Linked DNA regions of Alkalihalobacterium alkalinitrilicum. The protein of the gene in region 2 binds, or shares a complex with, the protein of the main gene of each other region. Links are inferred from orthologs where the notes say so. Each region holds a gene or a part of one and is shown on either strand. Other genes may lie near its edges.

Region 1 (5,444 bases), 330 kb from region 2 along the record:
TATACGGAAAAAGCGAAAGGGATAAACGTGGAGATTATCAATTGATAATATTGCAGGACAAATCATTATGATTGAAAGAAAGGGAGGTCAGTCTATTGAAAAAAATAAAAATTGCATTATTACATTTATTGCCGATTGCAGGAGATATTACATATAATCAAGAATTAATTGAAAAAGCAGTGAAACAAGCTGCGGAAAAAAATGTGGACTGGATGATAACACCAGAGTTAGCCGTGAGTGGATTACAGTTTGATCATTTGATTGGAACCGATTGGATTAAGGAGCAGCCAGATGAATGGATGACTCATTTTATGAAAATGGTCAAAAATTTAAAAACAACTGTATTTCTCGGGTGTACAGAACGATCAACAGATCAAGCGCTTTATAATTCTGTCTTTGTTATCAATCGAGAGGGTGAACTGATAGGAAGTCAAAAGAAGATTGCTAGAGTGGATCAATGGTCAACTGCAGGTAGCTGTCTAGAGCCCGTTCAAATTGATGATATTCAAGTTGGTATTTTGATTTGTGCCGATGCTTACACAAAAAGTATTGCTGACACATTAAAAGCGAATGGAGCGCAGATGATTGTAGCACCATCGTCTTGGGGACCGGGTTTTCATGGACCAAATGGTGAATGGGAACAACGATCTATCGATACGGGATTACCTGTAATCGTTTGTAACCGCACAGGAGAAGACGAAACGGTTTCATTTTGGAAAGCGGAAAGTTCGGTCATAAAAAACGGGAAACGACTTCTTTCCCACCATTCCAAGCAATCAGCAATTCTTACTTTCGAATGGGATGTCGAGAAGATGGAATTAATATCTTCTGATTTTGAAGTGGAATGGATTTAGGGTGAAAAAAATAGAGGGGGTTTTCTATGAAACTGATGATATTCAAGTTGGTATTTTGATTTGTGCCGATGCTTACACAAAAAGTATTGCTGACACATTAAAAGCGAATGGAGCGCAGATGATTGTAGCACCATCGTCTTGGGGACCGGGTTTTCATGGACCAAATGGTGAATGGGAACAACGATCTATCGATACGGGATTACCTGTAATCGTTTGTAACCGCACAGGAGAAGACGAAACGGTTTCATTTTGGAAAGCGGAAAGTTCGGTCATAAAAAACGGGAAACGACTTCTTTCCCACCATTCCAAGCAATCAGCAATTCTTACTTTCGAATGGGATGTCGAGAAGATGGAATTAATATCTTCTGATTTTGAAGTGGAATGGATTTAGGGTGAAAAAATAGAGGGGGTTTTCTATGAAACAATGGACGAAAGATATCGTAATCGATGCTCCGATCGAACAAGTTTGGCAGTTTCTTGATGGATCATTAGAAAATATGCAAAAAATTATGCCTCAAGTTGTTGATCATAAGCCAATTAAAGTAACGGAAGAAGGGGTCGGAAGTGTATATCGCCAAAAATATAAAGAAGGAAAAAGAATTGAGGAGTATGATGTGAAAACATTAGAATATGTCAATTCTTCTGATTTGAAAAAGTTAAAAGTTGGCTTTACACTAGCAAACATGTTTGAAATCACAGCTTATTACGAATTAGAAAAAAGGGAAAATCAACAAACGTACTTTAAATATACAGTCACGAATCAACCTTTGAAATGGTTTGTGAAATTGTTTTTATGGTTTGCTACTGATAAAGTTGTCGTAGAATTTTTACAGAGAGTTAAACGTGTAGCTGAATCGGACAAGTAATAGGAAATAACAAAAGTGCTTTAGTGAAAATAATTTCAGTTTAAGCACTTTTTGTTATTAAAATATTTTAATATGGGTCTGAAGGGTGACCCATTTGTTCAGCTTGCTTGACAGCTTCTTCACCTTTTGTATCTTTTTGTTCACCAGCCTTTTTAAGTCCTTCAGCAATTCTTTTTCTGTAATCTTCATCACATTGAGTTAACATATCAACCATGCGATCTTGAATTTCTTTTCGGCAAGTGGCTAATGCTCCTGTTAAATTAGCAATTAACTCGTCTCGTTCCCAGTCATTAAACCGTCTGTACGTTTCGCCTGCTTGTCCAAAGTTATTTTCACGAGAAATAGTTTCTCTTTTTACATTTCCTTCTACATAGGGTTCATGTTCTTTTCCTGGATTTTGTGATTCTTTTAATCCACCAATGAGGGAAGGTTCGTAATTAACGTGTGGGTTTTGATGTTCGCCAAAATTTGTTCTGAAATCCATTTGTCCGCCTTCTTGATTTGAAGCGACATGTTTCTTTGGTTTGTTAATTGGCAATTGTAAATAGTTCGAACCGACACGATAGCGTTGTGTATCTGAGTAAGAGAACGTTCGTCCTTGAAGTAATTTATCATCGGAAAAATCTAGACCGTCAACGATAACACCCGTACCAAAAGCCGCTTGTTCTACTTCTGCAAAATAATTTTCAGGGTTTTTATTTAAAACCATTTTTCCAACTTTATGCCAAGGGAAATCTTCTTTATACCAAAGCTTTGTTGGGTCGAGTGGATCAAAATCCAATTCTGGATGTTCACCGTCTTCCATAATTTGCACATACAATTCCCATTCAGGATATTCTCCGCGTTCAATCGCTTCATACAAGTCTAATGTGGCATGGCTGTAGTCTTTCATTTGAATTTCGTCAGCCTCTTTTTGTGTTAGGTTTTTAATCCCTTGGACAGGTTCCCAGTGATATTTGACTAATACTCCTTTGCCTTCTTCATTGACCCATTTGTAAGCATGAACCCCTGAACCTTGCATGTTTCGATAATTGGCCGGGATACCCCATGGTGAAAATAAAAAGGTAATCATATGCATTGATTCTGGTGTTTGGCATAAGAAGTCAAACATCCGTTCAGGATCATTGACGTTTGTAACAGGGTCAGGTCTAAAGGAATGAACCATATCAGGGAATTTTAAGGGATCACGAATAAAGAAGATCTTTAAATTATTTCCGACTAAATCCCAATTGCCGTCCTCTGTATAAAATTTGATTGCAAATCCTCTTGGATCACGCAATGTCTCAGGAGAATGCCCACCGTGTACAACTGTAGAAAAACGTACAAATACTGGTGTTTGAACGTCGGTATTCGTAAACACTTTGGCTCGTGTATACTTGGAAATGGCTTCACCATTTATCGTTCCATATGATTCAAAATAACCATGTGCACCAGCGCCGCGAGCGTGTACAATACGCTCAGGAATTTTTTCGCGATCAAAATGAGTGATTTTTTCAAGGAAATCATAATTTTCCAATGTTGTCGGTCCACGGTTACCGACTGTTCGTACACTTTGGTTATCTGTAACAGGATGTCCTTGTCTATTCGTTAATGTATCATCGCCTTCAATATGTCCATTATGATCTTTGTTCATATAAAAACCTCCTTATGTGGATAGATTTCCCTTTACCAAAATTAGGATGCCTTTTTCTAAAAAATACATGTATGTTTTTTAAAAATGGTTAACGGTTATGGAATAGTAGTACATATTTGAGAACTCTTTTGTAAGTGGGAGGAACCGTTCATATGAGTTGCGAAAATAAAAAGAACAAAATCATGAATGTATTTACCCTTTCATCGTCGATTGTATTGATGATTACTTTGTGGGGAATTCTTTTTCCTGATCATATGGAAAAGACGATGTCTAGCGGATTACATGTAGTCAATGATATGTTTGGCTGGTTGTATGTATTGGCTACTGCTCTATTTGTAGGTTTTTGTTTATTCTTAGGGTTCGGGCCCTATAAGCAAATGAAGATTGGTAAAAAACACGATCAGCCAGAATATTCCTATTACACTTGGGTCGGGATGCTATTTGCTGCTGGTATGGGGGTAGGGCTTGTCTTTTGGGGAGTTGCTGAGCCTGTCTCACATTTTGTTCACCCCTCCAGAAGGAATTGAGCCATACTCGAAGGAAGCGGCTGAAAAAGGATTGTTGTATGGGGTGTTTCACTGGGGAATTCACCCTTGGGCTGTGTATGGAATTGTTGCATTAGCATTAGGGTTTGTTAAGTATAGAAAAGGTTTACCAGGTTTAATAAGCTCGACATTTTACCCGATTATTGGCCATCGGATCAGGGGAGGATGGGGAAAATCGATCGATGTTATTGCCATTGTTGGAACGACTGTAGGGATCGCAACTTCTTTTGGTTTAAGTACCCTTCAAGTAAGCGGAGGTTTAACGCAACTGTTTGCTATTGAAAACGATGCATGGTTACAGCTGTCGATTATATTTTTTGTTACCGTCATTTTTCTACTATCGGTATTATCAGGCATCAATCGTGGGATGAAATATTTAAGCATTGGAAATTTAACGTTGGCGGCAGTGCTTCTTATTATCGTCATAATGATTGGTCCAACCATATATATATTTGAACACTTTACCTTAACATTAGGGACCTACATTTCTCAACTTGTCCCGTTAAGCTTCCAAACAACCCCTTATACAGATAATGAATGGCTTGGGGAATGGACGTTTTTCTACTGGGCTTGGGTGAACGCCTGGAGTCCATTTGTTGGAACGTTTATTGGCTGAGTTGGCTGATGTAATAAAAAATATCGTAATAAGAACCAAGGCAGCTATACTTAATATTAACCCAAATGGTAACTGTCCTAACATTAGAAAAAGACCGCTTTCTGGCGTTTCCCTTATTGTATTAGCCATTTCCACACCCCAATGGATTTCTTGATATAACGCAGTTCCTCCAAATACAGTAAACCATAAGACACTACCTAAAGCTGGGACAAATAATACACCCATAATGAACTCCTTCAAACTTCTCCCCTTCGATATTCTAGCACTTATGTATTAGGTGTGTTTTCTTCTAATGGAAAGCTAAATCCAAGTAAATCTAAGCTCGTGACGTGGGGACTGTTGATATCAGCTATTGCAGCGTCTCTTCTAATGAGTGGAGGTTTAAAAGGATTACAAGCAACAGCAATTATTATTGCCTTACCGTATACGTTGTTAATGTTTATGATGATGTTAGCAATTTATAAATCATTAAAGCGTGAAGGGATTAAGAAGCACAAAGTAGAAGAAAAAGAAGATTGGTAGGAAATAAGGGGGACAAAACAGAATTTGTTAGGAAATATTTAGGTATCCTTTTTAGGAGATGAATGGGGAGTTATCAAAATGAGTATGGGGGAAACGAAAAGTGAATAGTGAAAAAGTGGTTATTATTACGGGAGCGAATTCTGGGATTGGGAAAGCTGCTGCTTTCAAATTTGCAAAACAAGGATTTACAGTTATTATGGCTTGCCGAAATATGGAGATCAGTCGACGGGTACAAGGAGAAATTATAAAAGCTACGCAAAATCATCGTGTTAATCTTTTGAAGCTAGATGTCAGTTCCTTTGAATCGGTCCGCCAGTTTTGTTTGGAATTCAAGAAGCAATATGAAAAACTTGATATATTAATTCATAATGCAGCTTATGCTAACCATGGTGAAAAATATCGCCTGAG
Region 2 (2,753 bases):
TTGAATATAAAAAATGATCGTCATCTCTTTCCTTCGTTTGACAACCTGCTAATATGACACGTTCTTGAGTTTGATTTTTCACTTCTTGCAATATAAACTCACAACCTTTTTATATCTATTCCGTCTTGAAGATATTACACATTTGCCCACTAAATGTCAAGAAAACGGTTGAACCCTCGATTTTTCAAAGTCAAAGTCTTCCGCTTGAAGAGTAGATAAGGACTGACGATCATACTTCCCTTCGACTAGTAGACGAACAGCTTGAGTTCGAATTGCTTGCTCAATTAAATTACGAACAAATCGACCATTACTAAAAGTCCTTCCGTGTTCCCCTTTTATCCGGCTTAAATATTCACGAATTTTCTGTTCTCCCTGTCTCGAAAGTTGATACTCTCTTTCGCCTAACATAATCCTACTAATCTCCATAAGCTCTTCAGTGGAATAGTCTTCAAATGGGATCGTAATCGGAAATCGTGATGGTAAGCCTGGGTTTAAGGATAAAAAGTAATCCATTTCCCTACCGTATCCTGCTAGAATTAAAACAAAATCATGTTGCTGATCCTCCATCGCTTTAACAAGTGTGTCAATCGCTTCTTTACCGAAATCTTTTTCTCCACCACGAGCCAATGAATAAGCTTCATCAATAAAGAGGACTCCACCTAATGCTTTTTTTAGTACTTCTCTCGTTTTTTGTGCTGTATGTCCAATATATTCCCCTACCAAATCAGCTCTCTCTACTTCAATTAAATGACCTTTAGATAGAACTTCCATTTCGTGAAAAAGTCTCGCTATTAAACGAGCGACCGTCGTTTTTCCAGTTCCAGGGTTCCCTTTAAAAATCATATGGAGTGATTGTTTTGAACTTTTTAAGCCATTTTCTTTTCGACAGTTATTAATGTAAAGCCATGCATATACTTCTTTTAATAACCGTTTTACATCATGCAACCCTACTAACGATGAAAACTCACTTTCCATCTGTTCCAGCACTTCATGTTTTTCAGTCAATGTATTTCCAAAAGTTTGTTCTTTTAAATATAAACGTTCTTTTTCGCGTTTATTTTCACGGTTCAGGACAACATTTATCTGTCCTTTCGAGCGGGTAACTGTTGTGTTTTTCATGGTTTCACCCCTCAATTTACAATCGGTTACAATACTATACGCAAATGCCCAATTTTTGTGACAAATGCCTATAAAGTATTTGTGTTCAGCCTCGAGGAGCTATCGTTTCAATGCTTTAAACAAAGAATGGCTAACCACATCTTTTCAAAGAAAAAGAGGGCCACTCGTATAGTACTAACACCTCACCATAGAATATTACTCACTAATCTATGTTTTCTGAGATATCTGGTACATTAGAGTAACCCTCACCAATTCCCGCAATTAAGATTGTTGTTCAGGATCAATATTTACTTGAACATTACGCTGTGGAGCAAAAGTAGAAATAGCATGTTTATAAACAAGTTGCTGTTTTCCTTCACTCTCGAGGATAATTGTGAAATTATCAAACGCTTTAATTAATCCACGTAATTGGAAACCGTTTAGTAAGAAAACAGTAACTGCGATATTATCCTTGCGTAGTTGATTTAGGAATTGGTCTTGAATGTTAACGGATTGCTTCATTTATAAGTCCCCCTTCTATGTACTGTTATTTAATTTCGCTATGGTTATAAAGCTTTCCTTCTATAAATTGTTGAATTTCTGTAATCTTTTTATTAAAATTTATATTTGTCATGTCAAACCAATGAACATTTGCTTTGTTGCGGAACCATGTATATTGACGTTTTGCATAGCGTCTCGAGTTTCGTTTAAGAAGTTCAATTGCTTCATCTTTTGTCAGTTTACCTTCTATGTATTCATAGATCTCTTTATAACCAATCGCTTGAACCGATTGACACTCTCTAACGCCATCGTTATATAAACGCTTCGCTTCTTCAAATAAACCTTGTTCGACCATGATGTCTACTCTTTTATTAATTCGATCGTATAATACATCTCGATCCATCGTTAAACCAATCAAGACGAAGTCATACGGTGATTCATTATTTTGAGATTGTTGATATTCAGAAAGGGTTTTGCCTGTTCGTTTAAACACTTCTAAAGCTCTTATTACTCTTCGATAATTATTCGGATGAATGGTTGCGTAACTAACAGGATCTATTTCCCTTAACTGATCATGAAGTTGTTCTGTATCATGTTCCTCTACGTATCGTTCCATTTTTTCCCGAAATTGAATATCTGAAGATGAGTCAGCAAAGTTATAGTTTTGTATAACCGAATTAATGTATAAGCCCGTTCCACCAACAATTAAAGGTAATTTACCTTTTTCGTTTAATAAACGAATAAGTGGTTGAACCAGATTTTGAAACTCCGCAACAGAGAATGGTTCCGTTGGCTCTTTTATATCAATTAAGTGATGCATTACACCATTCATTTCCTCTTTCGTTACTTTAGCTGTGCCGATATCCATTTCTTTATAAATTTGCATGGAGTCACCACTAATAATTTCTCCTTTTAAACGCTTGGCCAATTCAATTCCCATCTTTGTTTTTCCAACCGCTGTAGGGCCAACAATAACTAAAAGTTTCTCCTTCATCTTAACACCCTTTGTCTCACTTTTCATATCTTAAGCTTTATTTAATTCAATAAAACCGAAATGAAATTTTGCAGTTCGTCTTTTTATGACTTTAAAGTCATAAGTAGCAAATCGTTCACTTTTCCAGTAATCTTTTAAGACAATTCGTCGTCTTGCCACC

The links.
Region 1: the proteins of hfq (region 2) and BK574_RS01845 are in contact, whole or in part, in a crystal structure (PDB 3VU3), measured with the Escherichia coli proteins. The link is inferred for Alkalihalobacterium alkalinitrilicum from one-to-one orthologs.

Annotation. Positions count from the first base shown.
Region 1 is NZ_KV917368.1:371,707-377,150, forward strand. The notes cover bases 1,071-3,903. They hold BK574_RS01845 (catalase), read right to left. Parts: upstream 3,354-3,903; coding sequence 1,788-3,353; downstream 1,071-1,787. Other genes in these bases: BK574_RS01835 (carbon-nitrogen hydrolase family protein), read left to right, coding at 1,071-1,245; BK574_RS01840 (SRPBCC family protein), read left to right, coding at 1,271-1,720. Also shown: BK574_RS01825 (hypothetical protein), read left to right, coding at 1-45; BK574_RS01830 (carbon-nitrogen hydrolase family protein), read left to right, coding at 96-854; more of BK574_RS01835, read left to right, coding at 856-1,070; BK574_RS01855 (BCCT family transporter), read right to left, coding at 4,401-4,739; BK574_RS01860 (BCCT family transporter), read left to right, coding at 4,794-5,036; BK574_RS01865 (SDR family NAD(P)-dependent oxidoreductase), read left to right, coding at 5,137-5,444.
Region 2 is NZ_KV917368.1:39,724-42,476, reverse strand. It holds hfq (RNA chaperone Hfq), read right to left. Parts: upstream 1,621-2,753; coding sequence 1,381-1,620; downstream 1-1,380. Other genes in the region: BK574_RS00170 (class I SAM-dependent methyltransferase), read right to left, coding at 2,624-2,753; miaA (tRNA (adenosine(37)-N6)-dimethylallyltransferase MiaA), read right to left, coding at 1,646-2,620; spoVK (stage V sporulation protein K), read right to left, coding at 157-1,119; hflX (GTPase HflX), read right to left, coding at 1-91. UniProt on the Escherichia coli protein: RNA chaperone that binds small regulatory RNA (sRNAs) and mRNAs to facilitate mRNA translational regulation in response to envelope stress, environmental stress and changes in metabolite concentrations.